3 regions of the Clostridium septicum genome follow, and region 3 is predicted to be linked to each of the others. Evidence: predicted binding sites of a transcription regulator. Region 3 holds the regulator's gene; each other region holds the start of a gene.
What was found. The regulator Rex, encoded in region 3, represses fermentation and respiration genes when NADH is low (regulators of the CRP and FNR family bind a similar motif). The targets are predictions, from matches to a motif close to ATTGTTAANNNNTTAACAAT.

Region 1: the regulator Rex is predicted to act here: its motif matches at 3,775-3,794, upstream of CP523_RS10170 (acetyl-CoA C-acetyltransferase).
Region 2: the regulator Rex is predicted to act here: its motif matches at 5,558-5,577, upstream of CP523_RS03075 (DUF969 domain-containing protein).

Annotation. Positions count from the first base shown of each region.
Region 1 is NZ_CP023671.1:2,215,096-2,226,117, reverse strand. It holds gene CP523_RS10195 (F0F1 ATP synthase subunit delta) at 1-32, opposite strand, end outside; gene CP523_RS10190 (F0F1 ATP synthase subunit B) at 35-514, opposite strand; gene atpE (ATP synthase F0 subunit C) at 555-788, opposite strand; gene CP523_RS10180 (F0F1 ATP synthase subunit A) at 808-1,488, opposite strand; gene CP523_RS10175 (hypothetical protein) at 1,489-1,851, opposite strand; gene CP523_RS10170 (acetyl-CoA C-acetyltransferase) at 2,554-3,735, opposite strand; gene wecB (non-hydrolyzing UDP-N-acetylglucosamine 2-epimerase) at 3,854-5,005, opposite strand; gene CP523_RS10160 (deoxycytidylate deaminase) at 5,023-5,517, opposite strand; gene upp (uracil phosphoribosyltransferase) at 5,796-6,425, opposite strand; gene rpiB (ribose 5-phosphate isomerase B) at 6,477-6,926, opposite strand; gene CP523_RS10145 (L-threonylcarbamoyladenylate synthase) at 7,004-8,053, opposite strand; gene CP523_RS10140 (hypothetical protein) at 8,071-8,661, opposite strand; gene prfA (peptide chain release factor 1) at 8,720-9,805, opposite strand; gene prmC (peptide chain release factor N(5)-glutamine methyltransferase) at 9,869-11,022, opposite strand, start outside.
Region 2 is NZ_CP023671.1:676,836-687,857, reverse strand. It holds gene CP523_RS03100 (alpha-L-arabinofuranosidase C-terminal domain-containing protein) at 1-918, shown strand, start outside; gene CP523_RS03095 (PH domain-containing protein) at 1,767-2,303, shown strand; gene CP523_RS03090 (DUF2812 domain-containing protein) at 2,424-3,620, shown strand; gene CP523_RS03085 (helix-turn-helix domain-containing protein) at 3,779-4,336, opposite strand; gene CP523_RS03080 (DMT family transporter) at 4,469-5,404, shown strand; gene CP523_RS03075 (DUF969 domain-containing protein) at 5,691-6,392, shown strand; gene CP523_RS03070 (DUF979 domain-containing protein) at 6,393-7,322, shown strand; gene pcp (pyroglutamyl-peptidase I) at 7,353-7,994, shown strand; gene CP523_RS03060 (gamma-glutamylcyclotransferase family protein) at 7,988-8,425, shown strand; gene CP523_RS03055 (LytS/YhcK type 5TM receptor domain-containing protein) at 8,560-10,203, shown strand; gene CP523_RS03050 (LytR/AlgR family response regulator transcription factor) at 10,219-10,932, shown strand.
Region 3 is NZ_CP023671.1:2,105,942-2,116,963, reverse strand. It holds gene CP523_RS09590 (electron transfer flavoprotein subunit alpha/FixB family protein) at 1-199, opposite strand, end outside; gene CP523_RS09585 (electron transfer flavoprotein subunit beta/FixA family protein) at 221-1,000, opposite strand; gene CP523_RS09580 (acyl-CoA dehydrogenase) at 1,020-2,159, opposite strand; gene CP523_RS09575 (short-chain-enoyl-CoA hydratase) at 2,244-3,026, opposite strand; gene CP523_RS09570 (redox-sensing transcriptional repressor Rex) at 3,293-3,952, opposite strand; gene CP523_RS09565 (heavy metal translocating P-type ATPase) at 4,484-6,718, opposite strand; gene CP523_RS09560 (ArsR/SmtB family transcription factor) at 6,734-7,093, opposite strand; gene CP523_RS09555 (zinc dependent phospholipase C family protein) at 7,297-7,890, opposite strand; gene CP523_RS09550 (mannose-1-phosphate guanylyltransferase) at 8,118-9,185, opposite strand; gene CP523_RS09545 (cation-translocating P-type ATPase) at 9,534-11,022, shown strand, end outside.

The DNA.
Region 1 (11,022 bases), 110 kb from region 3:
AAAGCATATCTTCGGTCTAAATATTCGTACATAATTACTTACCTACCTTATTAATAAAATCTCCAATTAGATCTCTGTTATCTTGTTCATTAATATTCTTTTCGATAACTTTTTTTGAAAGTTCAATTGCTAAATCTATAGCTTCCTTTTTAAGTTGATATTCTACTTTTTCTTTCTCTCTATTGATTTCTACCTTGGCTCTTTCTAAAATAACTTTAGCCTCTTGGTTTGCCTCATCAATAATTTCTTCATATATCTTTTCTGCTTTTTCTTTATGTCTTTCAGTAATCTTCTTTCCTTCTTCTCTAGCGCCCTTTAATACTCTTTCATTTTCAATAGCTAACATTCTAGCTTTTTCTAGTTCCTCTTCGGCATTGTCTAATTGAGTTGTAATATCATTTTCTCTCTCTTCAATTATTGCTTTAACCTTATCAAAGAAGAAATGTTTTAATATAGCTAATAGGATAATGAAATTTATTATGGTTGCTATAATTACACTCTTGTCTATATCCATTATATATACATTGCCTCCCTTCTGGAGTCACTAAAATTCATTATTTTACTCCAACAAATATTAGAAGTATTGATACTAATAAACCGTAAATAGCTGTTGCTTCTGCGAAACCTGCACCTATAATTAAAGCAGTTGTAATCTTACCACTAGTTTCTGGATTTCTTGAAACACCTTCTACAGCTTTTCCTGTAGCATTACCTATACCTATACCTGCTCCTAAACCGACTAATACCGCAATACCTGCTCCTAATGCTCTCATTCCTATTTCATTCATGATAAAATCCTCCTTAAAATTAATGTTCTGAAACTATTTTTATATTTATCATTGTTAACATAACAAATATCACCATTTGTATAACGCCATCAAACACATCAAAATATCCATGTAAAGCTATTGGTAAACCAATTTGTGCTATCCATGCTATTTTATGTAGATTCTCATATACTAATTCTATGATAAATGTAGCTGCTAACACGTTACCAAAAAGTCTTAATGACAATGAAACTGGTAACATAACTCTTTCTAATAAATTAATTGGTAACATAACGGGAATTGGTTGTATATATCCCTTCATGTAACTTTTAACTCCATGCTTTTTAATTGCATAAGTTTGAACAACAAAAAATGTTATAAGTGCCATACCTAAAGTTACACTAAAATTTTTCGTTGGTGGTACTACGCCGATTAAACCTACAAGATTCATTAAAAGTAGATAAATTCCCATGGATCCTATAAATGGAATTATATCAGTATAATTTTCACCAACATTCTCTAATACTACATTTCTAATTGTAGTATATATTGATTCAACAACTACTTGCTTTTTACTTGGTTTAACCTTTAAATTTCTAGTTGCCCACCACGCCAAAATAGCTACTAAGGCAATTATTACCCATTGGACCACTATATCAGGAGTAATATCTACCGTAAAACCTCCAAGTCCAAAGGAAAATATAGGCTTCAATGGTTCCACCTAATCACTTCCTTTCTCATTTTTTAACCAATAAAATGTTAAAAGTATAAAATGACTTATATATCCTCCAACATATGCTATTAGTTTTTGTAAGTTGTACATAAATGGCAGTGCTAAACAAACTATTACTATTATTTTTATGAAATAACTCATTATTATTAGTAACTTCTTATCCCTTATTAATGAATATTCTAAAATTATTCCACTTACTAGGAAGTTTACTAAAGCTACTAATATTCCCATAAAAAATATACTTGCAATTTGTAAGTTTACTAATAAAGATACTATAAGTGCAGAAATGAGTCCTCCTACTAAATCACATTTTATCATTTTCCTTAGCAAATTATTCATTTCTCTACTCATTTTATCTTTCCCCCCCAACTGACTCTTGTTATTATAGACCTGGTAAAACATTAATGAAAACTTTGTTTTTCTTTATATTTCTTCTTTTCAATTTATATTTAGTGATTATAGTAGTTTATTATCATTTTACTTAATGCAATTCATTAATATTAAGTTTTTCATTGGTAACAGGCAAAATTAACCATGATTATTCATTTATTTGAATATTTTAAATATTCTGATTTACGATTTTTTTCTGTGTTAACATTTTCATAAGCCCTTAAACACATTTTTTTTGCGAGAAACACATTTTTTTCTCATTTTTATATTATTATTTTATTATATATTAAAAACTCATTAATTTATTATTTCATATAAATGAATAATTCATTTTAAATTTATTCATTTTTTATTTTTTTTCTTATTTTTATATTATAATTACATTATTATTAATATAATAATAGTCCTATTAAAGCTTTAGTTTTAGGTACTTTACACTAAATTAAATGTTTTAAATTCTTGTATAATAATTTATATGTTAATATTTATAATGAACTTGTATCCTATTTAATAAGTTTTTCTATATTTCTGAAAATAGTAAACTTTACTGTATATTTGTGTCGATTTATTATTAATAGTATATCTGTTTTTTTAATTTTTAATACTAAAAAAAGACTTTCAACTACATATTGTAGTTGAAAGTCTTTATATATAATTTACATATTATAGTTTTTCCACTATCATAGCTGTTCCCATTCCTCCACCTATGCATAAAGTAGCTAAACCTTTTTTAGCATCTCTTTTTTGCATTTCGTAAAGTAATGTTACTAAAATTCTAGCTCCTGATGCTCCAACCGGATGTCCTAACGCAATAGCTCCACCATTAACATTTACTTTGCTCATATCAAAGTTTAAGTCTCTAGCAACTGCTATACTTTGTGCTGCAAAAGCTTCATTTGCTTCTATTAAATCTAAATCTTCAATTTTTAATCCTGATACTTCTAAAGCTTTTTTAGTTGCATGGAAAGGTCCATATCCCATAATTGATGGATCTAAACCTCTTTGTCCATATGAAATTATTTTAGCTAAAGGCTTAACTCCTAATTCTTTTGCTTTATCTGCACTCATTACCACAAAAGCTGCTGCTCCATCATTTATACCTGATGCATTACCTGCTGTTACTGTACCATCTTTAATAAATGCTGGCTTTAATTTTTTCATTCCTTCTATTGTTGAACTAAATCTTGGAAATTCATCAGTATCAAATACTTTTGGTTCTCCTCTTCTTTGAGGAATTAAAACTGGAACAATTTCATCTTTAAATCTACCTTCTTTAATAGCCTTTTCAGCTTTTAGTTGTGATTGAAGAGCAAATTCGTCTTGTTCTTCTCTTGTTATGTTCCATTGCTTAGCTATATTTTCAGCAGTAACACCCATATGATAATTATTAAATGATTCCCATAAAGCATCATTAATCATTGAGTCAACCATTTTTCCATCACCCATTCTTTGACCCCATCTTGCAGTTCTCAATAGGTATGGTGCACTTGACATATTTTCTATACCACCAGCAACTACAACATCAGCATCTCCAGCTTTTATCATTTGAGCTGCTAATGCTACTGTTCTTAAACCTGATCCACATACTTTATTTATAGTCATAGCTGGAATTTCTACTGGCAATCCTGCTCTAACAGCTGCTTGTCTTGTGACATTTTGTCCAAGTCCCGCTTGAATAACATTACCCATTAATACTTCTTCTACTTGTTCCCCTTTTATTCCAGCTCTAGCTACAGCTTCCTTAATTACTGTTGCTCCCAAATCTGCTACAGATACATCCTTTAATGATCCCCCAAAAGATCCTATAGGTGTTCTTACCGCACTTACAATAACTACTTCTCTCATTATTAAACCCTCCCTAAGTTCTCTGTTAGAATTTTCTTATTTGTTAAACAATTAACACAATTTCATTATACCACTTTTATATCTATAATCAACCTTATATTTTATATTTATTTCCAAATTATCTAACAAATTCTTCTATTTTTTCTTCTCTAATCCCAAAATACTTCTCTATAGCGTCAGCTATTCTTTTTGATGCTAAACCATCTCCATACGGATTTACTGATTTACTCATAATATTATAAGCCTCAGTATTAGTTAATAATTTGTTGGCTTCATCTACTATTTTTTCTATATCAGTACCAACTAATTTTACTGTTCCATAACTAACTGCTTCTGGTCTTTCTGTAACGTCTCTTAGCACTAACACTGGTTTTCCCAAATGTGGAGCCTCCTCTTGTAGACCACCTGAATCTGTCATAACCATAAAACATTTATTCATAAGATTATGAGTTTCTTTTGTATCTAACGGATCTAATAAATGTACCCTTTCTAAATTTCCTAATTTTTTATTAACTACATCTTTTACTACCGGATTTAAATGCACTAAATATACCAATTCGACATCTTTATTTTTTTCTACAATTATTTTTAAAGCATCACAAATATTTTCTATTCCTTTGCCCCAATTTTCCCTTCTATGAGCAGTAATCATAATAACTTTTTTGTTAATGAAATCTATTTCATTTAATTCTTTATTGTCAAAAATATAATTATCTTTTACAGTATGAAGCATTGCATCTATAACTGTATTTCCTGTTATATAAATATCTTTATCATTTATACCTTCTCTTAATAAATTATTTTTTGAACCTTTTGTAGGCGCAAAATGCAGGTCAGCTAATGCACCTGTTAATTTTCTATTCATTTCTTCTGGAAATGGAAAGTATTTATCAAAGGTTCTAAGCCCAGCTTCTACATGTCCTACTGATACCTTTTGATAAAACGCTGCTAATGCACCTGAAAATGTAGTTGTTGTATCTCCATGTACTAATACCATATCTGGCTTTTCTTGTATAAATATTTCTTCTAATCCTTCTAAAACTTTATTTGTAATTCCAGTTAATGTTTGTTTTGATTTCATTATATTTAAATCAAAATCTGGAACTATATCAAAGTAATCTAAAACTTGATCTAACATTTCTCTATGTTGAGCTGTTACGCAAACTTTAGCTTCAAACCCCTTTCTCTTTTCTAATTCCTTTACCAAAGGTGCCATTTTTATAGCTTCTGGTCTTGTTCCAAATATTGTTATTATTTTTTTCTTATCCACTTATTAATCCTCCTATGTTAATATCCCATCTCTAATTTTATATCTAAGCTATCATCTTCATATATCCAAGAATCTACTAATATTGATCTGTATTTATTTTTACTATCTCTTATTATAACTTCTTTTATTCCTGCATTTATTATCATTCGTTTACACATAGAGCAAGAATTTGCATTTAATACATATTCTTTATCATTTACGTCTCTACCAACTAAATATAATGTTGCTCCAATCATATCTCTTCTTGAAGCACTTATTATTGCATTTGCCTCACTATGAACACTTCTACATAATTCATAATGAGTTCCTCTTGGAATATTCAATTTTTCTCTAATACAAGTTTTTATATCTATACAGTTTTTCCTTCCCCTAGGAGCACCTGTATATCCACTTGATATTATTTCATCATTTTTTACTATTATAGACCCATAATTTCTTCTTAAACATGTACCTCTTTCCAATACAGTCTCAGCAATGTCTAAATAATAATTATGTTTATCTCTTCTATCCAAATTTTATACACCCCTACAATTATATAAATTAGTTAAAATTATAAAAAAAAAAAAATTCTTTCAAACTTTTATATTAAATTACTATAAAAGTTTGGAATCTTCATTATATAATCCTATTTGTTTTTTCCATTTATATGTATCTAATTATATCTAACAAAAATATTATTTTCAAATATAATACAATTTTTATATGTTCAGTTATTAATGTATTATAAACAATAAGGTTTAAAATTTGTATAACAAACTTTAAACCCCATTATATTAGTTATATATAAGTTTTACTTAGTACCAAATAACCTATCTCCTGCATCACCTAAACCAGGTACAATATATCCCTGTTCATTTAATTTTTCATCTATTCCTCCAACATATATGTCTACATCTGGATGTGCTTTTTGTACAAATTCAATTCCTTCTGGTGATGAAATTAGACACATTAATCTTAGGTTTTTAGCACCTCTTTTCTTTAGTATTTGTATTGCATCAGCTGCTGATCCGCCAGTTGCTAACATAGGATCTACTACAATTACATCTCTTTCTGCTATATCTTGTGGAAGTTTACAGAAATATTCTACTGGTTGTAGAGTTTCCTCATCTCTATATAATCCAACATGACCAACCTTAGCTGCTGGTATAAGCTTTAGCATACCATCTACCATACCAAGTCCTGCTCTTAATATCGGAACTATAGCCATTTTCTTTCCTGCTAGCATTTGACACTTTGCTTTACAGATAGGAGTCTCTATTTCTACTTCTTCAGTACTTAAGTCTCTAGTCACCTCATATGCCATAAGCATTGAAACTTCTTCAACTAATTCTCTGAAATCTTTTGCCCCAGTATCTTTATTTCTTATAAAAGCTAATTTATGAAGTATTAATGGGTGATCAATTTGCGTTACCTTACTCATTATATAATGTCCTCCTCTAATCTATAAATCTATAATTATAATAATTTTATATTATTTATTATACTGTTTTTCTACATCTGATATTTTATCTATTCTTGTTTGATGTCTTCCACCTTCAAACTTAGTATTTAAAAAAGTTTTTACTATATCTAATGCTAGCCCTGGACCTACTACTCTTTGCCCTAATGTTAGTATATTAGCATTATTATGCTCTCTTGTTGCATGAGCACTAAAAGTGTCTGAACATAATGCTGCTCTTATTCCTGGAACTTTATTTGCTGCAATTCCTATTCCTATTCCTGTACCACATACTAAAATACCAAAATCAAATTCTTTTGCTGCAACAGCTTCTGCTACTGGAACTGCATAATCTGGATAATCACATGAATCTTTAGTACAAGTACCAAAATCTTTTATTTCATATCCCTCACTTTTTAAGTAGTTAATTATCTCTTCTTTTAATTCTATTCCACCATGGTCTGAACCTAATGCTATTTTCATATAATAGTTCCTCCTATTTAGTTATTGAATAATTATCTAAAAAAAGGAAGAAAGATTACCTCCTTCCTCCCTTTAATTTATACTTCTATTATGTCAAACCCAGCTGCTTTATTAAGTCTATTCATTATAGCAACTCCTACCTCTTTTTCTTCAAAAGCTTGACATAAAATAATATCTACTCCTAAATCATCGCACTTTCTTAAAGTCTCAAAAATATTTCTAGCAATTTCATTTAAATTTAATTCACTACCTAAAGAAATTATTTCTCCACTTTTAAATCTAGATAAATTTTCATCTGTAGCTAAAATTGCTACTCTCTTATGATTTTCTATATAATTGTGTACCATTTCGCTAATTTTTTCAATAGTTTTTTCGTTATTTCCTTTTATTATTTTTAAATTAGCTTTTGGTGCATAATGTCTATACTTCATTCCAGGAGCTTTAGGTCTTAAATCTTTTGATGGTTTTCCTTGTATTGCTGGATCTAATTTTATACCTTCATGAAATTCCCTCAACATTTCTAAAGTTATTCCACCAGGTCTTAATACTACTGGAGGTTCTACAGTACAATCAACTATAGTAGACTCTACTCCAATATCGCTTTTTTCTCCACCTAAAATATAATCAACCTTCCCAGATAAATCCTCAACGCATCTTTCCATTTCAGTTGGACTTGGTCTTCCTGAAATATTAGCAGAAGGTGCTGCTATTGGACATTCGGATAACTCAATTAATTTTAAAGCTATTTTACTATTAGGCATCCTTACTCCAATTGTATTAAGTCCTGCACTAGTAACATCTGGTATTATAGATTTTTTATTTAATATAATGGTTAAAGGACCTGGCCAAAATTTATCTATTAATTTTTGGGCAACTTTAGGAATATCAAAAACAATATCACTTATATCTTTTGATGCAACATGTACTATTAATGGATTATCCTGCGGTCTCCCCTTTGCTTTAAATATTTTATCCACTGCATCTGTGTTTAATGCATTTGCTCCTAATCCATATACAGTTTCCGTAGGAAAAGCTACTACTCCTGAATTTTTTATAATCTTAGCCGCTTCTTCTATATATTTTTTATCTTTATCAATATCTTTTATTACAGCTACCCTTGTTTCCAACAAGTTCTACCTTCTTTCTATTTAAATTCATTTTGTTCTCTCGCTAGCTTTATACTTTCTATAGCTGATGAAGTATATACTGCTTTTACACAATTTCTATAAATTACATCTAACAATTGATATTTTTTGAATCCACCTCTTTTTATTATTTTAAAATAATACATATTTTCAGGATTCATTTTCTTTATTTTTAAGTACTTTTCTCCAGCTTCTGGATATCTTTTCAAGAATCCTCCTGTAACTGGACTTAAAGAGGTATTTTTAAACCCAACAGTAGTTATTATAATTATTTCCATCTCTTCTTTATACTTATCCGTATGTACTAAAGCAACTTTATCGCATAATAATAAATTTTTCTTTAAAAACAAACTATTTTTCATCTCTAATTTATTATTACTACATTTAAAATCTAACTTATGATAATTAACTTTAGCCAATACTGCTATTGCTATAAGAAATTCAATAACTCCTAAATAACTTAAAATAAATGTTGACCTTATTTTATAAAAGTATACTACTGCAGGAAGAAATATTGATATCACTATCATAAAAATTAAAAAACGTTTTTTTCTACCATTCTCTTTTTTTATTGCCTTTTTTAATCTCATATACATTCCTCCAGTTACTTTAAAAGCCCTACATTTTAAATGCAAGGCTTTTAATATACTAAATAGCGTCTGTATTTCCCATTTGTTTCATTTTTTCTGCTTGATCTGCTGTAATTAATGCATTAATTACTTCATCTATGTCTCCATTTAAATATGATTCTAACTTATATAAAGTTAATCCTATTCTATGATCTGTTACCCTACCTTGAGGATAGTTGTATGTTCTAATTCTTTCACTTCTATCTCCAGATCCAACTTGACTCTTTCTATCTTCAGCTATACCAGCCGCTCTTTCAGCTTCTGCTGCTTCGTATAATCTTGATCTTAATACTTTCATAGCTTTTTCTTTATTCTTAAGTTGTGATTTTTCATCTTGACATGCTACTACCAATCCTGTTGGAAGGTGAGTAATTCTAACTGCTGAATCTGTAGTATTAACACACTGACCACCATTACCTGATGATCTATAAACATCTATTCTTAAGTCTTTTTCATTAATTTCTATTTCTACATCATCAACTTCTGGTAACACAGCTACTGTGGCAGTTGATGTATGTATTCTACCACTTGATTCTGTATCTGGAACTCTTTGAACTCTATGAACTCCACTTTCATATTTAAGTTTAGAATAAGCCCCATGACCTTTAATCATAAATACAACTTCCTTGAAACCTCCGATATCAGTTTCATTTGCACTCATTAATTCAACGCTCCACCTTTGATTTTCTGCATATCGTGTGTACATTCTAAAAAGATTTGCTGCAAATAGAGCTGCTTCATCTCCACCTGCTCCTCCTCGAATTTCAACGAATACATTCTTATCATCGTTTGGATCCTTAGGTAATAAAAGAATTTGAATGTGATTTTCTAACTCTTCTTCTCTTGCTGTTAACATTGAAATCTCTTCTGAAAGCATTTCTCTCATTTCTTTATCACTTTCTTCTGATAACATTTCTTTGTTAGCTTGTAAATCTTCAGTTACAGTTTTATATTCTTTATATGCTGTTACTATAATTTCCAAATCAGCATGTTCCTTACATAACTTCCTCCATTCAGCTTGATTCGCCATAATTGAAGGATCTGATATCTTTACTGATAACTCTTCGTATTTATTTTCTATAAAAGCTAATTTATCTAATAACATAAGTATCACTCCGTACTATATTTTTTCACATTTTTTTATTATATCATAATATTTAGAAGTTTATCAAGAATGAAAATTTCCAATTATTACTCTGTCTAATCCAGCTAAATCTTTTATAACCTTTATATTTATAAAATTTTCCTCTTTCATTAGTTCTTCTAAATCTTCTGCTTGATCATAACCTATTTCAAAAGCTAATATCCCATTACTATTTAAAACATACTTACTTTCTTTTATTATTCTCTTATAAAAATCTAAACCATCTTTTCCTCCTGAAAGAGCAGTATGTGGTTCATATTTCTTAACATCATCCATTAATGTTTCTATTACATCTTCTCTTATATACGGTGGGTTTGATACTAAATAATCATATTTTTCCCCACTTTCTATAACTTTACCTAGCAAGTCACTTTTAATAAAGTTAACTCGCTCTTGTAAGCTATGTCTTTTTATATTTTCTATTGTTACTTTTTGTGGAGTATCATAATAATCTATAGCATCTACTTTTATATTCTTTCTATAATATGCTAATGCTATACCTATAGCTCCACTTCCACAACACAAATCACATACCTTACTTTTGTCACTTTCTGAAATTAATTTAAGAACTTCCTCTACAAGTATTTCAGTATCTCCACGTGGAATTAAAACTCCTTCTTCTAAATAAAAGTCTAATCCCATGAACTCTGATTCACCTAATATATATTTCATAGGCATTTTTTCTTTTCTTTTACCAAGAAGATCAAAGAAACTATTCTCATCTTCTTTTCCAACCTCTTCATCCCTATGAGTAATTAAATAAAGCTTATCTTTTTTTAAAACTTTTCCTAATAAAAGTTGAGTATCTAAAATATATGTTTCTATATTATTATCTTTAAGAATTTTAACACCAGAATCTATTAATTTACCTATTGTATTTTTCATTTCAATCCCTTCTGCCCTCATTAAAGCAGCTATTGCAACCTCAATTTGATCATTATCAGGTTCTTTAGTTGTTAGTTCTTGTAATTTTAAACCTGGATATGCTATAACTTTTGCTAAACTACTATCATTTTTACCAAGCCATCTAATTATTTCATAAGTAATACCAGAAACTACTGGTATCAAAACAATTCTTAGAATTAATCTCTGAGCAAAATTTCCCCATCCTGTAAAAGTAAAAATTATTATACTTACGAACATTATTAAGAACAAAAAGTTCGTTCCACATCTTGGAT
Region 2 (11,022 bases), 1.4 Mb from region 3:
GTTAATTCATTAGAAGAACCAAATAAAGTAGATGTAGTTAAAAGTGAAGTTATTATTGATCCAGATAATGTGGAATATGAAGTTCCTGCTCATTCAGTTGTTGGAATAAAGTTATCTACAAATGGAGAAGAAGTAGATAAGAGTGCATTAAAAGAGGTAATAGATTATGCAGAAAAACTTAAATCTGAAGGAGCATTAGAAGGAGTATCGCCAACAGTTCTAGAAAAATTTAATAAAGCATTAGAAAAAGCAAATTCAGTAATAGCTGATGAAAATACAACGCAAAAGGAAGTAGATGAAGCACTTAAGGGTTTGCAAGAAGTTATAGGTAAACTAGAAATTTCTAATGTAAACAAGGAGGTGCTTCAAGAGCTTGTAGATAAAATTAATGGTTTAAATAAATATGAGTATATAACATCAACATGGGAGGTTTTAGAAGCTGAATTAAAAAATGCTTTAAATGTATTAACTAATAAGGAAGCAACTCAATCAGAGGTTGATTTAGCACACAATAATTTAAATAAAGCATATTTAAATTTAATATTAATACCAGATAAGTCTAAGCTTGAAGAGTTAATAAATAAAGCAGAGGGTATAGATGCAACTAAATGTACTGTAGATAGTTATAAGACTTTAGAAGAGGCATTAATTAAAGCAAGAGAAATATTTAATGATAAAAATGCCACTTTAGAACAAGTTAATAAATCACAAAAAGAATTAGAAGGTGCTTTAAAGGTTTTAGTTAAAAATAGCAATAATGATATAGTACAAGACGAATCAAATAAGGGCAATAATAGTAATAATATTAACAAAGGAAGCTTGCCAGAGACAGGTAAAACACCTGCTGTAGCAGTAGGATTATTTGGATTATTAATATCTTCTATAGGATTAGATTTACTAATTAGAAAAAATAAATAATAAATGCTGAAATATAAAAATAGAGATTACTCAATTTGTAATCTCTATTTTTATATTTATTTATAAGGTTTAATTTAGTTAATCTTAAGAGTGCAAGGGAAAAAGGAATAGCACCATGTTCAAAATGTAATTAAAATAAACTCTAAACTAACTTAAGTTTTAGAAGGTAAATTTATTAATATATATGGAAGAAATGGAGAATAGTAAATTTGTTTAAGAAGAATTTAAAAAAATAATAATTATATATATAGTATTTATAATTGGAAGTTTTATGGGCGGAATAGGAACAGTTTCTAAATCATTAGAAAAAGATATAAATTCTAAAGTTGAGAGTAATAAGAGGTTACTAGAAAGTAAAAAAGTGCTTTAGAAGATTTAAATAGCAAAAAAGCTAATTTAGAATCAGAAATAAAGAGTCAAAATGTTCAATAGAAGCAGTTTGATTTATGTGTGTACTAAGGATAAAAGTGAAGTTATAGAACTTAAAAATATAAAAGAAATATTTTAAATATTGTTATAAAGAGATAACCTTGGAATTTAAAAATCTAGGGTTATTCTTATAATATTGAAAAATTTAACAATAAGTAATACTGTGAAAAGTGCATTAAATGGGATCTTTATGTAACAAATATAGTTCACATTTAATGCATCTTTTATAGTGAGTTAAGACCATTTAGTAATATTACTATTCGAAATTACTGAGATATTATTAATATTTTTACTAATTTCATAAGTTTAAATTACTAATGTATATAATAAGTTAAAGCGCATCTGCGTAATGGAATTTATTTAATAATATTATATATATTTAATATTTAAGTGTTATTTTGTGTAAATTTTAAAATGAGATGAAGCAAAGAGCACTGGATATTCAAGTTGAAATATCAGCTCTAAATTACAAAGTTGAAGATGAAGCTATAGCAGAGATTCAAGAGTTACCTACTGTACTTGGAGTAGATGAACATATTAAAGCACTGACAAGTGGGCTAATAGATAAAAAGACTTGGCTTATAGTATGTACTAATAAGCGTGTATTAATGTTAGATAAAGGTATAATCTATGGATTAGAATTAATAGATATTCCTTTAGATAGAATTAATAGTATATCACATTGTAAAGGCTTTTTATATGGTAAAATATCTATTACAGATGGAACAACCACAAGGACTATAGAAAATGTGCCTAATATAACAGTAAGTTTCTTTGCTGATGCAGTTAATAAAGAGATGGAAATATATAAACAGTCTAAAACAACTCCATTGACTCAAGTGGCAAATACTAAATCTGCTGCAGATGAATTAATTAAATATAAACAATTATTAGATATGGGAGCATTAACACAAGAAGAATTTAATGTAAAGAAAAAAGAACTCTTAGGCTTATAATTAATGGTGTATAGGGAGATATAATTTATATTTCTGTATACACCATTTTTAGTAATTTTTATAATGTATATTATGACAAAGTAGATGTAATATCAATTAAAAGTAAAGAAGTTCTTAAATATGAGAGGATATCTATTGAAGTTTAAAAGAATAGAACCTAAGAAAATAAAATATTCAGTAGATATAATGGATAAGATATCATTTTTTGATGGCAAAAATAGTGAGAGTGCATTAGAATACAGAGAATATTGTAAAGCAGCAGGATGGGAATTTGTTTGCGAAAGAGAAAAAATACAAATTTATTGCAGTGAAAGTGATTTAAGTAATAATCCTATTCACACTGATGAAGAGGAAAAGTTTAATTGTATTTTTAAAGCATCTTTAAAGCATGTTTTATCAAGTTTAATTATGATATTATCAGTTGTATATATTCAATATATAACCATATTTAGAAGTTATAATGTAAACTTTTTAGCAAATGATATACAAATATTTTTATTATTTATTTTATCTATATTTATAATACATGGAGTAATAGGCGTAGTTAATTTTGTTATTTGGGGTGTTAAGGGTAAAGTTGCTTTAAAAAAAGGAGATGTTGTGTCATATAACTGCTTTAAAGCAATGAAGGTTAGATTAGTTCTTAATAATATAAGTATACTATTAATGCTATCATTAATTATATATATGGGGACAAGTGGAGAAGCATATATGTTAAAATTGTTAGTATTAATTTTATTAGCAACAGGTTTATTATCTATAATAATGAATTTTATAAGTAGAAGTAATTGTAAAGATAAAAAAACTTTAAACATAATAGTTTATGTTGTTTTTACAATAATTATTTTTATTGGGATTAACGTATTAGTTTTTAGTGAAGTTTTTTCAAAAATTAATTCAAGTGATACTAAAATTGAAGAGGAAAATTATCCAATAGTTTTAAATGATTTTAATGATAAGAGTATAAATGATGAGGGTAAGCATATTGATGAAGAAAAGGGGATTTTAGCATCTACATTATATTATAGTGTTAAAGGAGAAAGAATTGATTTAAGTTATGATTTATTTGAAAGTGATTATAAATGGACTGTAGAGTATGTTGTTAATAAGAAGATGGATTGGTTAAAAAAATTTAATATAAAATATATAAAAAAGGAAACAAATCTTCCATCGGAAATACAAGTTTATAAAAAAGAAGATAGAAATACTTATTTAATGTTCTCAGATAATAAAATTATTGAGATTAATGATTGGAATGAAATTTTAAGTGAAGATGAACTATTAAATAAATCTTATGAAAAAGTATTTAAGGAATAATATATTATTTTATTAAAGGTATATAAAAATAGTCCCTAGTAAGAAAAATTAAGTTTACTAGGGGCTGTTTTTTGTGATTTTTCAAAAATAATTATTAAATTATAGTTTTAATATAATGTAATTGTAATTAATACTAATATGATTACAGCTATAAAAATTTATATTTTAGAATAGTTTATTATATTTTGAAATACTGCTTTATTTTCTTTTATGTTTTTATATGTATGAGATTTATTAGCTATAAATCTAATAGAATCTCCCTTTTTTAACTCAAAGGACTTTGAATCTATATCAATAACAATTTCCCCTTCAGTAACTATTATATATTCTTCTACCCCATCATTATGAGGATTAGATATATGATTACATCCAGGATTAAGTTCTATGGTGAATATTTCAAAGCCCTTATTAACATCAAAAGGAAAGATTGGGTACAAACTCATTTTTTTATTATCTTCTATTATTGGTGTTACTTCATTTTGATGTATTATTTGAAGATCATTTTGATTTTCTTCAATAAATAAAGAAAAGGATACTTTTAAACCATTTGCAATTTTCCATAGGGTAGAAACAGTAGGGTTTGATTGACCACGCTCTATTTGACCAAGCATAGCTTTACTAACTCCTGTTATTTTAGAGACTTCATCTAAGGTTAAATTACGCGTATTTCTTATGATTTTAAGTTTATTACCTATAATTAAATTTAAATCTTTCATTTTAATCTCCTATTAGAATTTGTATGTTTTAACAGATATTATTTTATAATATTAGATTGATTTTGTAAAATATATATTATACAATATAACGTATATTTTACAATATAACATATAAAATAAGGAGGAATAGAGTTGAAGAAAGCAATTTTATTTGGTATTGGAGCATCCCTATTTTTTTCGTTAACATTTATATTAAATAGGCAAATAAATATTGAAGGAGGAAGTTGGATATGGAGTTCATCTCTTAGATATATTTTTATGTTGCCAATTTTATTTATTATTATGATTTTAAATAATCAGTTAAATCCTGTAATAAAAGATATTTTTAAAAGACCTATTCAATGGATTATTTGGAGTACAGTAGGATTTGGATTATTTTATGCACCACTTAGCTTTGCATCAGAATACGGCGCTTCATGGTTAGTTGCAGGAACTTGGCAAATAACAATAGTAGCAGGTGCAATTATGACACCATTATTTACTAAAAAAATAGAAGTTGGAAAAAATGTAGTATATGTAAGGAATAGTATTCCTAAAAAATCTTTAATGATGTCATCAATAATATTATTAGGAATATTTATTATGATGTTTGAAGAAGCAAAAGATATTTCAATAGGTAGAACATTTTTAATAATTATGCCTGTAGTTATAGCTGCATTTGCTTATCCACTGGGCAATCGTAAAATGATGGAAGTTTGCAAAAATGAATTTACTACATTTCAAAGAGTGTTTGGAATGACATTATGTAGTATACCTTTTTGGTTATTTATATCAATTTGGGGCACAATAATTGTAGGACTTCCAAGCAAGGGACAAGTAGTTCAATCCTTTATTGTTGCTATGTTTTCAGGTGTTATTGCAACTATACTATTTTTTAAAGCTACTGATATGGTAAGTAATAATGCACATAAAATAGCAATAATAGAATCAACTCAAGCTGGGGAAGTAATATTTACACTTTTAGGAGGGATATTTATATTAAATGATAAGATTCCAACAACTATAGGAATAGTTGGAATAATTTTAGTAGTAATTGGTATGGTTCTAAATAGTATTATTAAATCTTAAAGATAAGGAGGGTAATGATTATAAAGGGTAGTTTAGACTTGTTAAGAAGAAATATTTATATTTGTATACTTAGTAAATATACATGGATTAATTAATGAAGGTAGTAAGAATATATTATTTTATAAAATACATAATTATTAAAAAATAGAATGAAATTTTAAGAATTTAACTATAAATATAGAGAAATAAAATGTAGAATGGCAAAATTTCTGTAGAAATTTTCAAAATAAATATGTATAATGGATAAATAAAACATAAAATATACAATTATGAAAGGGAGATGAATATGGCACTAATAGGAATTTTAATCATAATAATTGGATTTGCATTAAAACTAAATACAATTGCAGTTATTATATCAGCAGGAATTGTAACAGGACTTGTTTCAGATATGAGTTTTGTAGATGTTTTAAGTACTTTAGGAGAAACCTTTGTAGCTAAAAGAGAAATGTGTTTATTCTTACTAACTTTACCTGTTATAGGATTATGTGAGAGATATGGCTTAAAGCAGATGGCAATTATGCTTATAGAAAAAGTAAAAGGACTTTCTACAGGAAAGTTACTTACTGGATACTTATTTATTAGAGAGTTAGCAAGCACATTATCTGTAAGACTTGGAGGGCATCCTCAATTTATTCGTCCATTAATAAATCCTATGGCTCAAGGGGCAGCTATTGCAAAGTATGGTGAAATAGATAGAAAAGATGAGGATATGATTAAATCATATGCAGCAGCTACAGATAACTATGGTAATTTTTTTGGACAAAATGTTTTTATGGCTAATTCAGGAGTTCTATTAATAGCGGGAGCTCTTAGTGAATTGAATTTACCAGGAATAGGATCTAATGTTGATACTTTAGCGGTAGCAAAAGCATCTATACCAGTAGCTATAATTGCATTTATATTAGGAGTAATTCAAAATATTTATTTAGACAGAAAATTATCTAAAAAGTATGGAATTAAAGATAATAAAAAGGGGGAGAAATAAATGGATATAGCTAAACTTTCAAACCTTTTATTAAATATTTTTTATATAATGATTGGTATTATGATGATTATAACAATGGTATATACATTAAAAGATACAAATCATAAAACAAGATTAGGTACAGCAACATTTTGGGGAATACTAGCTACAATATTTATATTTGGTGAATTTATTCCTTCTATTGTTGTAGGAGGTTTAATTGTTATTATTGGAGTTTTAGGAGCATTTAATCAAATAAATGTAGGAACAATAGCTCAATTAAATGAAACTTTTGCAAGAGTAAAAGCAGAAAAAATCGGGATAAAAATATTTTTACCTTCTTTAATAATAGCATTTGTTGCTCTTGGAATAGCACAATTTACTAAGTTATCAGGCGTAACAGCTATAGGAATATCAGCAGTAGTTGCAATAATAATAACATTTTTTATTACTGGAGCAAAGCCTAAGGAAGCTATAGTAGATAGTGATAGAATGTTGCAAGCAATAGGATCAACAGCAATATTACCACAACTATTAGCATCATTAGGAGCATTATTTGCAGCAGCTGGAGTTGGAGATATTATATCAAATATGATTTCTGGTGTAATACCTGAAGGAAATGTTTGGATTGGAATAACTGCTTATTGTGTAGGAATGGCTTTATTTACAGCTATAATGGGTAATGCTTTTGCAGCTTTTACAGTTATTACAGCTGGCATAGGTGCACCTTTTGTTTTTGCTCAAGGAGGAGATCCTATAATAGCATCAGCAATAGCCATGACGGCAGGATTTTGTGGGACATTGTTAACACCAATGGCTGCTAATTTCAATATACTTCCAGCAGTTTTGCTAGATATTGAAGATAATAATGGAGTAATAAAAGCACAGTCAATATATGCAATAGTTTTATTGTTAATACATATACCACTAATGTACTTCTTAGCATTTTAAAATTTAAGAAATGAATAGGAGCGATGAATAATGAAAGTATTAATAACAGGATTTGATCCTTTTGGAGGAGAACCAATAAATCCAGCTTTGGAGGCTGTTAAGAAACTTCCAGAAATAATATCAGGAGCAGAAATAATAAAATTAGAAATTCCAACAGTATTTAGAAAATCTCTTGAAAAGATTGAAGAAGCTATAATAAAAAAAAATCCAGATATTATTATTTCAGTGGGTCAAGCAGGAGGCAGATTTGGAATAACTCCTGAAAGAGTTGCAATTAATATAGACGATGCAAGAATAAAAGATAATGAAGGAAATCAACCCTTAGATATAAGAATATTTGAAGATGGAGAAAATGCATATTTTTCTAACTTGCCAGTTAAAGCTATGGTGAAAGAAGTAACAGATGGAGGATTACCAGCTAGTCTTTCTAATACAGCAGGTACTTTTGTATGTAATCATGTTATGTATGGTGTGCTTTATTTAATAAATAAAAAGTATCCAAATAAAAAGGGTGGATTTATTCATGTTCCTTATGTTTCATCACAAGTAATCTCAAAACCTAATACTCCATATATGTCATTAGATGATATAACTTCAGGATTAGAATTATGCATTAAAGCAGCAGTTGAACATGATAAAGACGTAAAGGTTGTAGGTGGAACTATTTGTTAGAAAATAAAGAAATTAAAATATTTGTGTATGGTAGTTTAAGAGAGGGATTTTTCAATTATGATAGATATTTAAAAGGAAATGTAATTGAAAATAAACCCGCTAAAATGAATAACTTCATTTTATATCATATGCCTTATAAAGGATATCCCGCAGTTATAGATGGTAATGGAGAAGTATATGGAGAAGTTATGACACTTTCAAATTATGATGAGGTTATGAACTCGGTAGATGAAATGGAAGGTTTTATTTCAAAAGGAAATCCTAATAATGAATATAATAAAGAATTAGTAGAAGTTTTATATGAAGATGGAACTAAGGAATTATGTTATTCTTACATATATAATAAAGAATTAGATGTAAATTTTAACGAAGAAGCTATCTTTATTGATAATGGTAACTGGAAAGAATATCAGCAAAAAGAGAATGTTTAAATATATAATTAAAAAATCTTTGTAGACTTTTGTTTACAAAGATTTTTTAGTTATATGATAAATTATTTCTTATAGTATAATTAAAAATATGATAAATAATATTGTTTTAGGATGTGAATTATATGTGGCAGTTATTGAGTCAATTAGCAAGTAATTTAGGATATGTAATATTAATTGCATTTACAATGTCAAAAAGTAAAATAATTCAAAAAGCTATAGAGTATAAGGAGCAAGAGAAAAAGGATATTATAATAGTTTCAATAGTTTTTGCTTTATTAGGTATGATAGGTACTTACCTTGGAATAAATTATAATGGAGCAATAGTTAATATAAGAAATGTAAGTATTGTTGCTGCATCTATTACTTGCGGACCAATAGTAGGAGGAATTGCAGGTACTGTTGCTAGCTTGCATAGATTATATTATGGACCATTAATAGGAACAACAATTCCTTGTGCAATAGGCACTTTATTAGCTGGAGTTTTACCAGGATTATTGTATAAGAAATATCAGATAAAAAATGAATATTCTTATGGGATTTTTAGCACAATTTTTGTAGAAACAATTAGTATGATTTTAATAGCATTAATGATTGAAGATGGAAGAAGTATAATATCAACAATATATGTACCTATGGTAATTATAAATTCTTTAGGAATTTTAATGGTTATGACAATTATAAAAAGCATATTTCAAGAAAAGGAAAGATTAGAGGGAGAGCAAGCGAGAATAACTTTAGAAATAACTAACAAAACTTTACCGTATTTTAAAGAGGTTACAAATGAATCTTTAAAAAAAGTATGTGAAATAATAAGATTTAGTATAGATGCACAAATAGTAATTTTAACAGATAAGGAAGAAATTTTAGCTTATTCATCTCAAAATACTAAGTTAAAGCTTAATAATAGAAAAATAGTTAGTAATTATACAAAGAGAGTTTTAAAAACTGGTGAAACAGAAATATTAAAAAATGAAGAAGGTACAGAATTATTTAGTTGTATTGAAGGCAAGGAATCTAAAGGAGCTATAATAACACCATTAGTTTTTGATAATCAAGTTATTGGAACATTAAAGGTTTATTTTAATAAAGAAAATGGAATTACGGAAAAAAATAAACATTTAGTAATAGGATTAGCTAATTTAATTTCTTATCAAATACAAATAGGTAAGATTAAAAAATATAAAGAAATGGCAGATAAAGCTGAAATAAAAGCACTTCAAACTCAAATAAATCCACATTTTTTATTTAATTCTCTTCATACAATAACTTCATTTGTAAGAATAAACCCAGAAAGAGCTAGAGAATTAATTGTAAATTTATCAGATTATTTAAGATATAACTTAGAGGTTAATGGTGATTTTATCTCATTAAAGAAAGAACTAGAACAAGTTAAGGCTTATGTATCTATAGCTGAAGCTAGATTTGGAGATAGAATTAAAGCTCATTATGAAATAGATGAATTTTATATGAATCTTAAAATACCACCATTAACAATAGAACCACTTATAGAAAACGCAATAAAACATGGTATTTTAGAGAAAAGAACAGGAGGGGATATTTGGATTAGATGTGAAAAATATAAAGATAGGCATAGAATAGTTATAGAAGATGATGGTTGTGGAATTGATTCTAGTATAATAGATAAAATTTATAATGGACAAGTTGATGAAAATAAGATTGGTTTATATAATGTACATTGTAGGATGAAGCTTATATATGGAAAAGGGTTAAAAATAGAAAGACTTCAAAAGGGAACTAGAATTTCCTTTGAAATATGATAGGAAGTGAATTTTATGAATTGTATTATAGTAGATGATGAATTACCAGCAAGAGAAGAACTTAAATATTTTATTAAAAATTTTAGTAGTATGGATATTTTAAGTGAATTTGAAGATGGTACGGAAGCATTAAAGTTCTTACAAGCAAATAGCGTAGACATAATATTTTTAGATATTAATATACCAGGAATAGATGGAATTAATTTAGCGAAAATATTATGTAAGTTAAATTTTAGTGGTAAAGTAATATTTATAACAGCATATAAAGAGTATGCATTAGATGCATTTGATATTCATGCATTTGATTATTTATTAAAGCCATTTTCTGAAGAACGTATTATTTCATCATTAGAAAGAATAGAGGATTCTAGAGATGAAAAATTAAATAACGATAGAAAAAGTGATAAGTTGTCTGTAATGAGAAATGGTAAAATATATGTTGTAAATACTAAAGATATATGCTATTTAGAAGCATCAGGGAGAACTGTTAAAGTTTGTGTTAATGGTGAAGAATATTTATCTAAACATAAAATTTCAGAAATTGAAAGTAAATTATCAAATAAAGAATTTTATAAATCACATAGATCATATATAGTGAATTTAGGAAAGGTAGAAGAAATTAAACCTTGGTTTAATGGAACCTATGTATTAAAAATAAAGGATATAGAAAAAGAAGTTCCTGTTAGTAGAAATAAAGTAAAAGATTTTAAGCGTATATTAAGTTTATAGAATTATTTTAGGTGTATTTCATAACAACATATTGCAGTTCATGTATAAATAGAGTATTTCATGCATAATGAATACCTTTTCAAAAGCTGT
Region 3 (11,022 bases):
GAACTTCATCAGCTCCATGTCTACCTAAAGTTTCTGCTAAACCTTTTACTTTATCTCCTAAAATAAGAGCTGTTAATTTAACTCCTAATTTATCTGCAATCTTTCTACCTTCACCAAGCAATTCAAGAGAAACCTTTTGAAGCTCTCCTCCTCTTTGTTCAGCAAATACCCAAACGCCTCTGTAGTCTGCTATATTCATCTTCCTTACCTCCCATATATCTTAGATGTAGTGTTTTTCCTTTAATTTTCCTAACACATATTTTACAGCTTCTGGAGCAGTTTCTTTTACTACTTCTCCTGCACCCTTAGTTTCTTTTGTCATTGATTTCTTAACCTTTGTAGGTGATCCCTTAAGACCTAATTCAGCTTTATTTACTTCTATATCATCAGCTGACCAAATTTTAATTTCTTTATTAGCTGTATTGAAGATATATTCAACATTCATATATCTTGGTTCATTTAATTCTTTTATAGCTGTTAAAAGTACTGGTGTTTGAACTTTTATTAATTCATATCCATCTTCTAAAGCTCTATTTATTAATAACCCATCATTTTCAACCTTTACATCTTGAACGTAAGTTACTTGAGGTATGTGTAAATGTTCAGCAATTTCTGGTCCTACTTGTGCAGTATCTCCATCAATAGCTTGTCTTCCCGCAAATACTACATCATATTCTAATCTCTTTAAAGCTCCTGCTAAAGCTTTTGAAGTTGCAAGGGTATCAGCTCCTGCAAACGCTCTATCAGTAATAAGTATTGCTTCATCTGCTCCCATACATAAAGCTTCTCTTAATGCTGATTGAGCTTGTGGAGGTCCCATACTTATTACAGTAACGTTAGCTCCTGATGTTTCTTTTATTCTTAATGCAGCTTCTAAAGCATGCTTGTCCTCTGGATTTATTATTGAAGGAACCCCATCTCTTATAAGTGTTCCTGTTTTTGGATCAATTTTTACAGCTGTTGTATCTGGAACTTGTTTTAAACAAACCACTATATTCATAATATAAGTCCTCCCCCTATTATCTTAATGCGCTTCCTGCGATAACCATCTTTTGAACTTCAGAAGTTCCTTCGTATATTTCAGTTATCTTAGCATCTCTCATCATTCTTTCTACTGGATACTCCTTAGTATAACCATATCCACCAAAAATTTGAACTGCTTTAGTTGTAACATCCATTGCTACTTCAGCAGCATAAAGCTTAGCTCTTGCAGCATCTACTGAATAAGGTTTTTTAGCATCCTTTAAACATGCAGCCTTATATACTAAATGTCTAGCTGCTTCTATTTTGGTATCCATTTCTGCTATCATCCATTGTAAACCTTGGAATGCAGCTATAGGTCTGCCAAATTGCTTTCTTTCTTTCATATAAGCTACAGCTTCTGCAAATGCGCCTTCTGCAATACCTAAAGCTTGTGCAGCAATACCAATTCTTCCACCATCAAGAGTTTTCATTGCAATACCAAAACCTTTTCCTTCTTGTCCAACCAAGTTTTCTTTTGGCACTATACAATTTTCCATTACTAATTCAGTTGTTGAAGATGCTCTAATTCCAAGCTTTTCTTCTTTCTTTCCAATTGAAAATCCTTTGAATTCCTTTTCAACTATGAATGCTGATATTCCTTTTGTTCCTTTGCTCTTATCTGTCATTGCAAATACTATAAATGTTTCAGCTACTCCACCATTAGTAATGAATATTTTAGATCCATTTAATACATAATGATCTCCTTCTAAAACTGCTACTGTTTGTTGCCCAGCTGCATCTGTACCAGCTCCTGGCTCTGTTAATCCAAATGCTCCTAGTTTTTTACCACTTGCTAAATCAGATAAATATTTTTCTTTTTGATCCTTATTACCAAATTGTTCTATTAATGATGCACAAAGTGATGTATGTGCTGATACTATAACTCCTGTTGTAGCACAAACCTTTGATAACTCTTCAACAGCTAATATATATGAAAGTGTATCTCCACCTGCTCCGCCATATTCTTTAGCAAATGGTATTCCTAACATTTTAAGTTTTGCCATTTTCTCTACATTTTCAATAGGAAATCTTTCTGTTTCATCTATTTCTGCAGCAATTGGCTTAACTTCATTTAATGCAAATTCTCTAACCATTTGTTTTACTAATTCTTGCTCTCTAGTTAATTGGAAATTCATTTAATTATACCTCCTCGTATTAAACACTTCTACTTAATAATAGTTTGAATTTTTCAATTATTTTTTCTTTATATAATGTTCTGACTATTTATTGTAGAAATTTTTACTTCTTCTTTCAATAAAAGCAGTCATTCCTTCAACCTGATCTTCAGTTGAGAAACATTTTCCAAAATCTTCGGCTTCTATTTCAATAGCACTATCTATATCCACTTGCATTCCCCTATTAATTGCATCCTTACATAGTTTTACTGCTATTGGTGCATTTGCTATTATTGTATTTGCCATAGCTTTTGCTTCATCCATTAAACTTTCTAATGGCACAACCTTATTTACCAGACCTATTCTTAAAGCTTCATCAGCTTTTATTATTGCTCCAGTATATATTAATTCTTTAGCTTTACCTTCTCCAACTATTCTTGCTAATCTTTGAGTACCTCCAAATCCAGGTGTTATTCCAAGACCTGTTTCAGGTTGCGCAAATTTAGCTTTTTCTGATGCGATTCTTATATCACATGACATGGCAAGCTCACATCCACCACCAAGGGCAAATCCTGAAATCGCTGCAATAACTGGCTTGTCTAACTTTTCTAATTTTCTGAATACTTTATTTCCAAGAAGTCCAAATTCTTTCCCTTGTCTCTCATTCAATTCTCTCATTTCTGCAATATCAGCACCTGCTACAAATGACTTTTCACCAGCACCTGTCAATATCACACAATAGATATTTCTATCCTTTTCTAAATCTGATACAACAGTATCAATGTCTTTTAGAGTTTCTGAGTTTAAAGCATTTAATGCTTTTGGCCTATTGATTGTAACAATAGCTAAGTTGCCTTCCTTTTCAAGAATTACATTTTTTAATTCCATATTCAGGTCCCCCTTTTATACTAAAAATTCATATGATTTACTAAAAAAACATATTAAAAATATTTAATTTGTTAAATTTAATTTGTTGAATTTCGTGAAAAAAATTGAACATTCAGAAATCTCTTTTGTTAATATTGTAACAATTTAAGCTAAAAAATAATTGAAGCATCAGCTTCAATTATGATTATAAACTTTAGATTTTTGTTTTGCAATAACTATTTCTAGTTTATGTTATTTTTGTAAGTTAATTATCTTTATTTATCTAGCTAATCTTCAATCTTTTTTTCATCTTCTCTATCATCCTTATGAAGTAAATAAATTAGAGTTAATAAACTTTCAGATAAATGTACATTTTCAACTATAACATCTTCTGGTACTACTAAATCTACAGGAGCGAAATTCCAAATTCCTTTTACTCCCCCTTGAATTAATGTATCACAAACCTTTTGAGCATTTATTCTCGGAACGCAAATCATACCAATATCTATACTATTATTTCTTAAGAATGATTCTAAGTAATCTATATCTTGAATTTCTATGCCTCTCATTCTTAACCCTATTAACTTAGGATTTGCATCAAATATACCTTTAAGACTTAATCCTAGTTCTGAAAATCTACTATAATTAGCTACAGCCTGACCTATGTTACCTGCACCTACTATAAGAGTCTTATACTCCTTATTTAATCCAAGTATAACACTAATTTGTTTATATAAGTCTCTAACATTATAACCGTATCCTTGCTGTCCAAAATCTCCAAAACAATTTAAGTCCTGACGTATTTGAGAAGCTGTGAACCCTATTTTTTCTCCTAGTTCTTTTGATGATATTCTATCAACATCATTTCTCATCAATTCCTGTAAATATCTATGGTATTTGGGTAATCTCTTAATTACAGCCATAGAAATGTTTTTCTTCTTTTCCATACTGTACCGTCTCCTTAGCCATTCTTATTTTAAATTTCACTGTATATACATAATAATATCATATGAAATCCATATAATCTATATTTTAACACTTTTATATTAGTATTTGAATATTTTTAGTTATCTATTTAACAAAGATTATAATTTTTATCTCCGTTATAGAACTTAAAATTGAAAATTAATTAACTTACACTATTATAATTATAGATATTAATTTAATAAAATATTATTTATTTATACTTATTTATTATTTTACTTATTATTTATGTAAATTAAACTTCAAAATACAACATTTTTTTCTTTAATTAAAATATTTTAAATAAAAAAAAATGAGACTTATGTATAACGTAGCAGATCCGTTATACATAAGTCTCTAGTATATACAAAGCTTAACCACTTTGTAACCAAGATCAGAGATCTTGTATGCTTCCCTTATGCCTGAATGTTCTCAACCTAATTCATTATATTTAAAATGATGAAATTTGTCAATAACTGCACTACAAATTTATATATATATATTTTTTTTAATTATTACTTTAAACATCTTGTAGAATTTAATACTGCCAATATCGTTACTCCTACATCAGCAAAAACTGCTTCCCACATAGTTGCAACACCAAATGCACCTAGAATTAATACAAATACTTTTACCCCTAAAGAGAAAATTATATTTTGCCATAAAACTTTATTTGTTTTCCTTGCAACATTAATTGCTTCAACTAAAGCTTCTGGTTCATCCTTCATCAATACAACATCTGCAGCTTCTATAGCAGCATCTGATCCTATATTCCCCATTGCCACACCTACATCCGCTCTAGCTAAAACTGGTGCATCATTAATTCCATCCCCAACAAAAGCAACTTTTCCTTTTTCTGACTTTTTATTTAATATTTCTTCTATTTTCTCTACTTTATCTCCTGGTAATAACTCAGAATAGTATTCGTCTATTCCTATGCTTTGTGATACTTTTTCTGCAACAAGCCCATTGTCCCCTGTTAACATTACAATTTTTCTTACTCCAACTTGTTTCAATCCTCTAACAGCCTCTTTTGCTGCTGATTTTATCTCATCTGAAATAATTATATTTCCTTTATATTCATTATTAATTGCAATATATACTATTGTACCAATTGATTCTACTTCACTATAATCAATATTAAACTTATTCATTAATTTATAGTTTCCAAGAAGAATTTCATCATTATCTATTTTAACTTTTATTCCATGTCCTGATATTTCTTCATAATTACCTATTATATCTTTATTTATTTCTTTTCCATAAGCTTTCACTATTGATTGAGCTATTGGGTGATTAGAAAAAACCTCTCCTAAAGCTGCAATTTCAAGTAATTTATCTTCACTTATATTTACTGGATTTATTTCTGTTACTTCAAATATTCCTTTGGTTAATGTTCCAGTTTTGTCAAAAACAACAGTTTCTACATCCTTTAAAGCTTCTAAATAATTTCCACCTTTTACTAGTATACCTTTTTTAGATGCTCCTCCAATTCCTGCGAATAAACCTAGAGGAACTGAAATAACTAATGCACATGGACAAGAAACAACTAAGAATATTAAAGCTCTATATATCCATTGTTGAAAACTTGCATCTTGCATTACAATTGGTGGAATTATAGCTAATGCTAATGCTAAAAATACAACTATAGGAGTATATATTTTTGAAAATTTTGTTATAAATTTTTCTGTAGGAGCTTTTTTGTTAGAAGCATTTTCTACTAATTCTAATATTCTTGATACTGTAGATTCGCCAAATTCCTTATCCACTTTAACTTTTATAACTCCGTTAGTATTTATGCAACCGGCAAGTATTTCTTCATTTTTATTAACTTCTCTTGGTACTGACTCCCCAGTTAAAGCAGAAGTATCTACAAAACTACTTCCTTCTATTACTACCCCATCTAATGGAACTCTTTCACCTGGCTTAATAATTATAATATCTCCAATATTTACATCTTCTGGTGATACTTTAATTTCCTTATCTTCTTTTAATAGATTAGCATAATCTGCTCTTATATCCATTAAAGCTGTTATTGATTTCCTTGAACGATTAACTGCATATCCTTGGAACATCTCTCCAACTTGATAAAATAGCATAACTGCAACACCTTCTGGAAATTCTCCAATAAAAAAGGCTCCTAAAGTTGCTACTGTCATTAAAAAATTTTCATCAAAAAGTTCGCCTCTTATTATATTTCTAAAAGCAGTTAATACAACATCACCACCTATTAACACATAACTTGATACAAATAACACTACTGATAGTATAGATTTATCTTCAAAAATCATTGCAATAGCATATATAATAGCTCCAATTATAAGCCTTAAATTATCTTTTATTTTAAAACTTCCATGTGAATGATTATGGCCATGTCCACTTTCCTTTAACTCTTCATTATGATTATGTCCTTTTTCAGTACAGCATCTATCATTATTAGAATGACTATGATGCTCTTCTTTAACAGAGCAGCTTGATTCAGTACATATATTCCTTTTCGAAATATTTCCATTATTTTTTTCAGATACTTTTACATCTGGCTCTAATTTTCTTACTATTTCTTTTATTTCTTTTATTATTTTCTCTCTAAGTTCTTCTCCATTTATTTCTATTATTAATGTTGACGTAGAAAAATTTAAATTTGCTTCTGATACGCCTTTTATTTTATTGACTTTATCCTCTATTTTATTACCACAATTAGCACAAGTTAAACCTTCTAAAAATAGCTTAATATTATTTAATTTTCCCATTTATACCCCTCCTATTTATTCAGTAATATGCCTAAATCCTTCATCAAAAATATGCTTTACGTGTTCATCGTCTAATGAATAATAAATAACTTTTCCTTCTCTTCTAAATTTAACTAACCTACTAGATTTTAATACTCTTAATTGATGTGAAATGGCTGATTGATTCATTCCTAATAATGCAGCCAAATCACATACACACATTTCTGATTGAAATAGTGCACAAAGTATTTTTATTCTTGTAGAATCACTAAAAGCTTTAAATAAATCAGCTAAATCATATAATATCTCATCTTGTGGAATATTTTCTTTCACTTTATCTACTACATTTTTATGAATTATATTACAACTACAACTTTCTGTTTTTCTCTCTTCCATAACTATCCCCCTAACATATGAATAATTGCTCATATGTTTATTTGTTTCTATTATATTCTTTTCATACTAAAATTGTCAACATTTCAATTTATTTTTATATAAAAAAATAGATTAGTTTTAACTAACCTATTTTAATATTTAAAATCAAAAAAATTTCTAACTATATATTTATTTTATAAATAAAAAAGCTTGGATTATCCAAGCTAAATTACCATTGAAAAATGTTCTTTTATTTTTTCATTTAAAAGTACTTCACCCAATATCATATTTATTATGCTATCACAAACATAATAAGCAAATGTTAAGTCATGATTAAAATCAATTTTTCCTTCGTATTCATTTTGCAAACTTAAAATATATATAGTAATCTCTTCTGAAGTTAAATGAGAGTTTATATCTTTTTTTATTTTAAATTCTTTAGCTACTTTTGCTAAATCTTTTTCATAAATAATATGATCTTTCATAGCATTAGGATTTTTAAATTCCCATCTTTGATTATGTGGGACACAAAAATAATCACATAAAAAATGACAAATAACTCCTAACTCTTGATTAAACTTATTTATAGAATATTTAGTATAAATATCATTAACTGTCAAAGACGATAAAAACTCTATTTTTTTTACTATCATATCGAAACTCTCATCAAAATAATGTTTTTTAAGCTTATATTTGGATGCACAATCTGGTTTAATATTACCCCAAACAAAATGTGATTCTTTTATTAAAAAAATCTTATCTTCATCTATATTTTCTATAAAATTATTTGCTAACATTTTGTGAGTGTTCATTAACATTTACATCACCTCACTTACACACATCCTTTAATGTATACATTAATAATAATCTTATTTTAATATTAAAACAAGTAATTGTTATTTCATTATTATCCACTACTTAGTTTATATAGAAATACAAAGCTTATTCTTAAAACTCTCCATTTATTATATTATTAAATTACTCCATAAATGTTATTAATAAACAAAATAAACCTCGAAAATCGAGGTTTATTTTATTTAAAACATTAAATAAATTTTCCATATTCTTCCTCTTTACTTAAATCATTAAGTAAATGTTTTATCTCTTGATCTTTGTTTTTATCCATTACTAATATCACATCACCTGCATCAACTATAACTAAATCTTTTACGCCAAGTCCTATTATTAGATTTTTATCACCAAATATAGAACAGTTTTCACATTCCTGCAAATAAATATTATTTTTTGAATTACTATCTCTAAAGATATCTTTATACCTACTTAATGCTGAGAAACTTCCTATATCATCCCATATAAAATCACTTTTTATTACATATGCTTTTCTTGTTTTTTGCATTACTCCAAAATCAATAGAAATTCCATCTATTAGATTATATTGTTCTCTTATAACTTCTTCTTCATCATCTTCGCCTAAATGCTTATATATTTCCATAAGTGATTTGTGTAAATCTGGTAAATATTTTTCTATTTCTCTTAATATAACATCAGCTCTAAAAACAAACATACCTGAGTTCCATAAGTAGGTTCCTTTTAATAAAAAATCCTTCGCAACTTCAGTATTTGGTTTCTCTGTAAATCTAGCAACCTTATAACTTGGACGCTCTCCAGGTACTCTTTGACCCATTTCTATATATCCATATCCAGTTTCTGGTCTGTTAGGTTCAATTCCTAATGTTACTATTCCTCTTTTTCTATTAGCAATATCTACTGCTTGTGATAATGTTTCTATATAATCTTTCTGACCATCTATATGATGATCAGAAGGTAAAACTACTATAACAGCATCTCCATCTTTTTTCAAAAGTTTAACAGCTGATAAGCCTATACAAGTTGCTGTTTCTTTATTTTCAGGTTCTGTAAATATATTTTCTTTATTTATGTCAGTTAGCTCTAGTCTTATTTTATCTTGATAATCCTGATTTGTAACTACATAAATATTCTCCTTCTTAATTAAAGGAATAATTCTTTCTACTGTGTTTTCCAAAAAACTTTTGTTATTTATAACTTTTAAAAATTGCTTTGGTTTATTTGCTCTTGATAAAGGATACAATCTAGTTCCCTTTCCTCCAGCTAATATAAGCCCGTATATCACGAATTTTCAACTCCATGTAATACTATACTTAATTATATGCGCACCGTTAAAATTTTGTGAAATATTACTTTTTTGAAATTTTTTTAAATTTATACTTAGTATTTTATTGACATTTATAAAATTCGTACATATAATTTTATTAAATTATATTTTTCTATTAAGAGGGAGTAGTAGTAAATATAGCATCAACATACGCGACTAATTAGTCTGGTGTTATATACCTATTAGGTTACGAGACTTTTAATATAACTTTTATAAATTTATAAAAGTTATATTAAAAGTCTCTTTTTTTATACCTATCCCATAGATAATATCATTTTTATAATTTTAATTATAGGAGGAATCTATATGAACAAATTTTTTTCAAAGACTTCTGATGAAATATTAAAAAGTTTTAATGTTACTAAAGAAGGTTTAAATGATGCTCAAGTAGCTGAAAACATAAAACACTATGGTTATAATGAACTAACTGAAAAAAAGAGAGAACCTATCCTTCAAGTATTTTTAAATCAATTTAAGGATTTACTTGTATGCATACTTATTACTGCTGCTATTATATCTATGACTACTGGAAATACAGAAAGCACTCTTGTTATATTTGCAGTTATTCTTCTTAATGCAATACTTGGAACTGTCCAACATTTTAAAGCTGAACAATCTTTAGATAGTCTAAAAGCTCTTTCTTCACCTTCTGCTAAGGTTTTTAGAAATGGATTAAAAATTGAAATACCGTCTAAAAATATTGTGCCTGGTGATATTCTTCTATTAGAAGCTGGTGATTTTATTGCTGCTGATGGACGAATTATCGAAAATTTTTCTCTTCAAGTTAATGAAAGTTCTTTAACTGGAGAATCTGAAAGTGTAAATAAAACTAGTGAGATAATTAATAGTGAAAACCTTGCACTTGGCGATAAAAAAAATATGGTATTCTCCGGTTCACTTGTTACTTATGGTAGAGCATTAGTAGTGGTAACAAATACAGGCATGAATACTGAAATAGGTAAAATAGCTAACTTAATGGAACAAACTCAAGAGAAGAAAACGCCTCTTCAAGCAAATCTAGATGATTTTAGTAAAAAATTAGCATTTTCCATTTTAGGAATCTGTCTAATTGTATTTTGTTTAAGCATTTATAGAGGTACTCCTCTTATTAACTCTTTAATGTTTGCAGTTGCATTAGCAGTTGCCGCTATACCGGAAGCATTAAGTTCAATAGTAACAATTGTACTTGCTCTTGGTACCCAAAAGATGGCAAAAGAAAATGCTATTATAAAGAAACTTAAAGCTGTTGAAGGTTTAGGTTGTGTGTCTATTATCTGCTCTGATAAAACAGGTACACTTACCCAAAATAAAATGACTGTAAAAAAAGTTTATGTTGATAATAAACTTATAGATGGCTTTGATCTAGATTGTAATAACTCAGTTGAAAATTATTTATTAAAAAGTTCTATACTCTGTAATGATTCCACCTCTAAAAACGGAAATGAGATTGGGGATCCAACTGAGATAGCCCTTGTTAATTTAGGGCATAAATTTTCATTAGATGAAACATCTATAAGAAATGAATTTAAAAGATTAAGTGAAATACCTTTTGATTCAGATAGAAAGCTAATGAGTACCCTTCATAACTTTGATAATAAATATTTAATGTTTACTAAAGGTGCATTTGATGTTTTATTAGACAGAATTAAATATATTAAAACTTCTGAAGGTATAAAAGAAATAACATATGAAGATAAGCAAAACATAATCAATACAAATAAAAGCCTGTCTGAAAATGGATTAAGAGTTTTAGCCTTTGCTTATAAAGAGATTAGCACTATTAAAGATTTAACAT